Regions from separate parts of the Streptomyces sp. NPDC005435 genome, predicted to be linked through region 2. Evidence: riboswitches for the same ligand, from Rfam matches in the RefSeq annotation. Region 2 holds a riboswitch; the other holds the start of a gene.

Region 1 (3,669 bases), on a different contig from region 2:
CCACTCTGTACACAGTCGTCCTGATCCTGCTGGGCCTGTACCCGTCGCAGTTCCGGTACCTGTTCGCCTATATACCGGCCGCTGTCGGATACAGCGTCATCGTCTTCGACAAGTGGGCCTGGCGCTGGCCCATCGTTCACCGCTTCACCGGTCGCCCCTGGGTCGCCGGCACCTGGCGCGTGGTGCTGTCCCCGAGTCCGGGCAGCCGAATACCCGTGGGGGGAAACCGGGGCCCGATCGTCACCTACATGACGGTCGAGCAGACTTTCTGGAGCCTGCACGCCACGCTTCGCACGAGGGAGAGCACCTCGCGGTCGAGCAACGCCACCATCGGCTCACCCGAAATCTCCAGTACTGCTGAAATCGGGTTCCTGTACGACAACACGCCCCGAGCGGAGCACCAGCACCGAAGCCCCCGGCACGAAGGAGCATGCCGGATCTCCGTCACGGGGCTGACCCCCCGGGCGGCTGCCGGACACTACTACACCAGCCGGTTCACCGCCGGCGACATGGACTTCACCCTGATCAACCGCTCCACCGACTACAGCACCTTTACCGAAGCCCAGTCTGCCGACCCGGAGCACACCACTCTTTGACCACAGCCACCGTCGCCGCCGGCCGGGCAGAGTGCGGGAGGGCGGCCCGGCGGCCAGGGTGCGTCTCGGCCCACGGACCGTGGCTCTCCCCGCACGCTGCAGGTGCTCCCGTTCGGGTGGCCGCGCCCCACGGTCACACGTGACCGCGTACCGGGAACCGCCCGTGGCGTCCACCGGCAGCCCGGTCGCATCCCGCGCCGCCCGAGTGTGGCCCCCAGGTTCGCCTCCCGGTCGCATCTCGGCAATCCCCGACCAGCCCCTCCGCTCAGCCGCCTCTGACAAGCCGGGCGGGGTCAACTCCCTTACCCCGCCGATGAGTCGGAGACCACCCCCATCCGTATTCTCTGATCATGGCCGCACCCCCCGCCCCCGCACTGATCGCCACCGACCTGGACGGGACGCTGTTGCGCGGTGATGACACGGTTTCCGTGCGGTCGCGGGCGGCGCTCGCGGGGGCTGTGAGAGAAGGGGCTCGGCATCTGGTGGTGACCGGGCGGCCGGTGCCGAGGGTGCGGGGGTTGTTGGAGTCGCTGGGGGCGGGCGGGCTCGCGGTGTGCGGGCAGGGGGCGCAGGTGTACGACGCGGGGAGCGGGAGCCTGCTGTGGTCCGTGCGGCTGGACCGGGAGCTGGCCGAGACCGCGCTCGGGAAGATCGAGGCCGAGGTCGGGCAGGTGTACGCCGCGGTCGACCAGGACGGGGTGGACGGGCTCACGCTCATCGAGCCGGGCTACCGGATGCCCCACCCCACCCTGCCCGCCGTACGGGTGGACCGGCGTGACGACCTCTGGCGCGCGCCCATCAGCAAGGTGCTGCTGCGCCACCCCGACCTGTCCGACGACGAGCTGACCGAGACCGCCCGCTCGGTCGTCGGCTCGCTGGCCACGGTCACCATGTCGGGACCCGGCACCGTGGAGCTCCAGCCGTGCGGCATCACCAAGGCCACCGGACTCGCCCTGGCCGCCGAGCACCTGGGCCTCGGCCGCGCGGACACGATCGCCTTCGGCGACATGCCGAACGACATCCCCATGTTCCAGTGGGCCGCCCACGGCGTCGCCATGGCCAACGCCCACCGCGAACTGCGCGCGGTCGCGGACGAGATCACCCTCTCCAACGAGGACGACGGCGTCGCGGTCGTGCTGGAGAGGGTGTACGGCGTCCGGCAGGACGACGGGCGGGGCGCCCGTAGGTGAATCCCCTACGGGCGCCCCGCCCCGGAAACGTTCCCCTACGGCCTAGTACGGGCCGTTGACGTTGTCGATCGAGCCGTAGCGGTGCCAGGCGTAGTTGCAGGCCGCCGTGATGTTCGCGACCGGGTCGTACGGGTCGAGGGAGGTGCCCGCCACGTGGTACGCCGTGAAGGTCGGGTCGATGACCTGGAGCAGACCCTTGGACGGCGTGCCGTTGACGGCGTTGATGTCCCAGTTGTTGATGGCGCGCGGGTTGCCGGAGGACTCCCGCATCACGTTGCGGTAGATGCCGTTGTAGGTACCCGGGATGCCCTTCTGGCCCATGATCGCGAGGGACTCGCGGATCCAGCCGTCGAGGTTGTTCGCGTACCCGGCCGGCGTGGTCACGGCCGCCGGAGCGGCGGCGGGCGCGACGGCGGGGGCGGCGGAGGCGCTGGTGGCGCCGATGAACGGGATCGCGAGCACGGCGGCACCGGTACCGGTGACGGCGAGCGTACGGAAGACGCGCTGGGCGCGGGCACGGCGCGGCTGAGCGGCAGCAGACATGACACGTTCCTCTCCGGCGCCTGCGAGGTGAGCTGTCGGGTTCGGGCGGGGAGGTGCCCGGCCGCTCACATCCGTGTCCGTGGGACACGAACGCTCCGTGCCCGATGGACACGAAGTCGCGGCTTCACCCCGAGCCGTTGCCGGGTCGACGCGCGTCAGTCAACGCGCGTCGACCCGTCCCGGCGGCCTACCTGGTTCCCCCGCTCCTGCCGTGCGAAATGAGTTCGTCGAGTGGGTGTGTCGGGCCCGGCAGGATTCGGCGTCGCCCGACGGGCCGGAACGTATGCGAGAGCACATGTCGGGAACAAGTGCCGGATTCACACAAAGCAATGGTTGATCTTGACTTGTCCCGATTGGGATACTTGATCCTTTGCGTCCGCCCGCGCTCAACTGGCCCATGGAGCAAGGTGAACGGGGTACTTGGGACCTGTCGGCCGCCCCGGGGTGTCTGGTGACCCAACTCACGAAACCGCAAAATACGCAAAGTCAGACATGAGCGATTAGGTGGATTTGATCCGTCTGTGGGTATTAGGGAGTGTCGGTCCGGTCGGATGCGGAACCTCTGGGGTGGTCCCGTTCGTTGGAGAGACGACCCCCTCCGCATGGGGGCCGGACGGACGTCCGCCCGGCGCGCCGAGCTCCGGCAGCAGGCACATCGTCCTGTTAAGTCGATGAATGTCCGTCCATGTACGCCAAAGAAGAAGACGACCGCTGTGACCCGATACCTCCCGTGCTGGGCGGTGGGTGATGGCGGTGATGGAAACGCGACCGGATACGCTGATCCGAGTGATGGCAGCGACCTATCGACAAACCGTGTAGTCGCCAGCAGACACCAGCAGACAGGAGACCCCTCGTGACCGTCGGCGAGCCGTTCGGGCTGAGCGTGCGGGACCAGGCACTGGAAGCCGATGTCCAGGCCGGATTGACGGCTGTCGAGGAGGGCCTGCTAGAGGCCACCAAGAGCGAGGTCCCCTTCATCACCGGCGCCGCGCAGCACCTCGTGCGGGCCGGCGGCAAGCGGTTCCGTCCCCTGCTCGTGCTCCTCGCCGCCCAGTTCGGCGACAAGTACGCGCCGGGCATCGTCCCCTCCGCCGTCGTCGTGGAGCTGACCCACCTCGCGACGCTCTACCACGACGACGTGATGGACGAGGCCGCCGTGCGCCGGGGCGTGGACAGCGCCAACACCCGCTGGGGCAACTCGGTCGCGGTCCTCACCGGAGACTTCCTCTTCGCCCGCGCGACGCAGATACTGGCCGACCTCGGCCCGGAGGCCGTCCGCGTCCAGGCCCTCGCCTTCGAGCGGCTGGTCACGGGCCAGATAATGGAGACCGCGGGTCCCA
Region 2 (3,669 bases):
CTCGCGGCGGGGACGCCGGGGAAGCGGTTCGTGCTGCCCGGGGCGCGGGTCGTGCTGGAGCAGCCCACGCTGGGCGAACCCGTGCACGGGCAGCCGAGCGATCTGCTCATCCAGGCCGGAGAGCTGGCGCGGACGCGGGCGCTGATGGAGGAGATGCTCGTCCGGCACACCGGGCGGGACGCCGGGCGCGTGCACGCCGATCTGGAGCGGGAGCTGGTGCTGGACGCGCGGGACGCCGTCGCGTACGGGCTCGCCGACGAGGTCGTCCAGCGCCGCGCCCCCGGCACCCGGTGAGCGCGCCGTGCTGCCGGAGCTTCCGCCGCTGCCCGCCCTGACCCGCGCCGAGGGCGACCTGATCGACCGTTATCTGGAGGTCGCCGAGCTGCTGGGGCGGATCAACCCCGCCCGCCAGGAGGACACGTACCGCGGTCTGCGGGCCGCCCAGGCCCTCGTGCGCAAGGCGACAGAGCTGCGGGACGCGCTCACGCTGATGCACCAGCGGGGCGAGACGGAGCTGCACGGGAGCACGCTGGCACGCGCGCTCCGGGTGCTGGACGGCGAACGCCGTACCGCGCGGGTCGTGCTCCCCCCGGACGACGGGAAGTGACCCGACGCGCCGGAATACCCCCGCCCTTCCATCGGGCCGGCACACCCCCCGGCCCCACCCCCGCCACGCTCCCGCCCGACCACGGCACCCGGCCCGGACACCCGGCACCCCCGCCGGCCCCCGCGTGTCGAGCACTCCTCCACTCGGGGAGCCGAAACGGGCCGAACGTGGTACCGCCGACCGTGGTATCTCCGGGCACGTTTCCGCGGCCTCCGACTTGCGCAGCGTACGGTTCACGGGGGCGCGAAAGACCTCGCGTCCCAGGTCCGGGGCTACGCCCGGGGACTGACGGAAGTTCGAGAACGGGACTGTCCACCCGAACGGGTGAGTGGTGAGTAACACCACAAACCGCCGATTCCATTGGGATTTTCCGTCAGTAGTACGTGAAGATCCCTGTCTGACGACAAGCCCCCGCCACAGCGGCGGGGCGGTCCGGGCGGACGCCGAGTCCTGCCGCCGCCCGGATGACCGGTCGACAGGAGTGCATCGGCAGGAGTGGAGGACCCGAGCAAGACGGGTCGCCGGCACGGACGTTCGCGCACAGCGGGCGGCCGTACCGAGTGGCCCTTGGGGTGAAGCCGTGGCGACACGGCCGGGCAACTTCGCCAGCCCGAATCCGACAGGTCATCCTTCACAGGCGGCTGACGAAGGGTTGCGCATGACTGCGCTCAATCGTGTCCCGTCGCTGATGGCCCGGGCCGGAACCGCCTCGGCCCTCACCCTGGCCGCCGTGGGCGGCTCGATCGCGGTACCGGGGCTGGCCACCGAGGCCTCCGCCGCGACCACCGCGACGAAGGCGCTCCAGGTCGCGGCGTCCAAGAAGGGATCGCCGTACAGCTACGGGGCCACCGGACCGCGCCGGTTCGACTGCTCGGGGCTCACGCTCTACTCGTTCAAGAAGGCGGGCAAGAAGCTGCCCCGCACCGCCGCCCAGCAGTACAACAAGACGCACCACATCTCGGCCGGCCACCGCAAGGCGGGCGACCTGGTGTTCTTCCACTCGGGGTCCAGCGTCTACCACGTCGGGATCTACGCCGGGAAGGGCAAGATCTGGCACGCCCCGAAGACCGGGGACGTGGTGCGCCTGCAGAAGATCTGGACCAAGAGCGTCTGGTACGGCCGGGTGAACTGACCCGGTGTGAGCGCCGCCGCGGTCCCCGGAGCGGGGCCGCGGCTACGGCTCCTGACGCGCCGCCGCCGTCAGGGGCCCGGCCGGTGCCGTCCAGGGCAGCTCGACGGCGACCGTCTTGCCGCCCTCGCGGGTGGAGCGCACCCGGAGCCTGCCGCCGCACTCGGCGGTCAGGCACCGGATGATGACCATCCCGCGCCCGTTGTCCTGCTGCACGGCCGCCGGCAGCCGTCTGGGGAAGCGCGGGTGGCTGTCCGTCACCCCGATGCGCAGCCACTCGTCCCGCACCAGGACGAGGTCCACGGTGAAGGTGGGCGACTGCCCGAAGGTGTGCTGCACGGCGTTGGTGGCCAGCTCGGAGACGATGAGCCGTACGGTGTCGGCCGCCTCGGTGTCCGACGGCAGCCCCCATCCCGCCAGCACGCCGAGGACATAGGTGCGGGCCGTGGCGACCGAGGCGGGCTCGCTCGGCAGAGTGACGGATGCTTCCAGATGGTCTGCCATGGCGACGTCGTCCCTTTCCACGCTGGGCGGTCAGCCTGCCACCACCGGACCGGCCCGGGGCACCAACCCCCGATATATGCACATATCTATCGCCCGATGCGGTGAACTCTGCGACGCGAGAACGGATTTGAGGCTGTCGACGCGCTCCGGCGCACAACCGGCTCACTCCCGCCCCCGCGGCGCCTGCGGCCGGGTCTCGCCGATCACCCGCACCGCGCGCGCGATCTCCTCCCCGGTCAGGTCCGCCCGTGCCGTCAGCCGCAGCCGGGAGACCCCGTCCGGCACGGACGGCGGCCGGAAGCAGCCCACGGCGAGCCCGGCGGCACGGCAGCGGGCCGCCCACTCGACGGCGTCGGACGCGGAGGGGGCGCGTACGGAGACCACGGCGGCGTCGGGGCGTACCGCGTCCAGCCCCTCGGCGGTCAGCCGCGTGTGCAGCTCGGCGGCGACCGCGCGGGCCCGCACCGCCCGTCCGGGCTCGCGGCGCAGCAGCCGCAGCGCGGCGAGGGCGGCGCCTGCGGAGGCGGGGGCGAGGCCGGTGTCGAAGATGAACGTACGGGCCGTGTTCACCAGGTGGGCGATGACCCGCTCCGGGCCGAGCACCACGCCGCCCTGGCTGCCGAGCGACTTGGAGAGGGTGGCCGTGGCCACCACGTCACCGGCGCCCGCGAGTCCGGCGGCGTGCGGCGCGCCCCGGCCGCCGTCGCCGAGGACGCCGAGCCCGTGGGCGTCGTCCACGACCAGACCGACGCCGTGCGCCCGGCAGGCGGCCGCGAGGGCGCCCAGCGGGGCCGCGTCGCCGTCCACGGAGAACACCGTGTCGGAGACGGCGACGGCTGCGCCCCGGTGGGTGCCGAGCGCCTTGTCCACGGCCTCGGGATCGGCGTGCGCGACGACCTGGGTGGCGCCCCGGGCGAGCCGGCAGCCGTCGATGAGCGAGGCGTGGTTGCCCGCGTCGGAGACGATCAGCGAGCCGTGCGGGGCGAGCGCGGTGACGGCGGCGAGGTTGGCGGCGTACCCGGAGGAGAAGACCAGGGCCGCCTCGAAGCCGCAGAAGGCGGCGAGTTCGCGCTCCAGGTCGGCGTGCAGCTCGGTGGTGCCGGTGACCAGACGGGAGCCGGTGGAGCCGCCTCCCCAGGCGCGGGCGGCGCGTACGGCGCCCTCGACGGTCTCGGGGTGGCGGGCGAGGCCCAGGTAGTCGTTGCTCGCGAGGTCGAGCAGCGGGGAGTCGGACGGGCGGGGGCGCAGGGTGCGTACCAGTCCGGCGCGGCGGCGGGCCCCGGCCTCCTCGTCGATCCAGCCGAACGCCATGGGTCCTCCGGTGCTTTTGTAGGTAGCGGACAGACACTAGCGGCCCGGATGGCCGCCCATGATGTGGCAATACCCACACTCCGAACGCCGTCTCTTGTGTGAAGTCTCCTTGGCCCGG

Evidence for each region. A riboswitch is a leader RNA that binds a small molecule or an ion and turns the genes downstream of it on or off. The one in region 2 is predicted to bind cyclic di-AMP.
Region 1: another riboswitch for cyclic di-AMP. It lies ahead of AB0898_RS23225 (transglycosylase SLT domain-containing protein); the one in region 2 lies ahead of AB0898_RS13635 (C40 family peptidase).

What each region holds. Positions count from the first base shown of each region.
Region 1 covers NZ_JBEXEQ010000018.1:116,483-120,151, forward strand. Annotated here, with positions in the region: gene AB0898_RS23215 (hypothetical protein) at 1-596, shown strand, start outside; gene AB0898_RS23220 (HAD family hydrolase) at 947-1,786, shown strand; gene AB0898_RS23225 (transglycosylase SLT domain-containing protein) at 1,829-2,329, opposite strand; cyclic di-AMP (ydaO/yuaA leader) riboswitch at 2,332-2,569, opposite strand; gene AB0898_RS23230 (polyprenyl synthetase family protein) at 3,183-3,669, shown strand, end outside.
Region 2 covers NZ_JBEXEQ010000009.1:124,574-128,242, reverse strand. Annotated here, with positions in the region: gene AB0898_RS13645 (ATP-dependent Clp protease proteolytic subunit) at 1-294, shown strand, start outside; gene AB0898_RS13640 (hypothetical protein) at 302-607, shown strand; cyclic di-AMP (ydaO/yuaA leader) riboswitch at 1,039-1,262, shown strand; gene AB0898_RS13635 (C40 family peptidase) at 1,266-1,739, shown strand; gene AB0898_RS13630 (ATP-binding protein) at 1,782-2,240, opposite strand; gene AB0898_RS13625 (8-amino-7-oxononanoate synthase) at 2,403-3,551, opposite strand.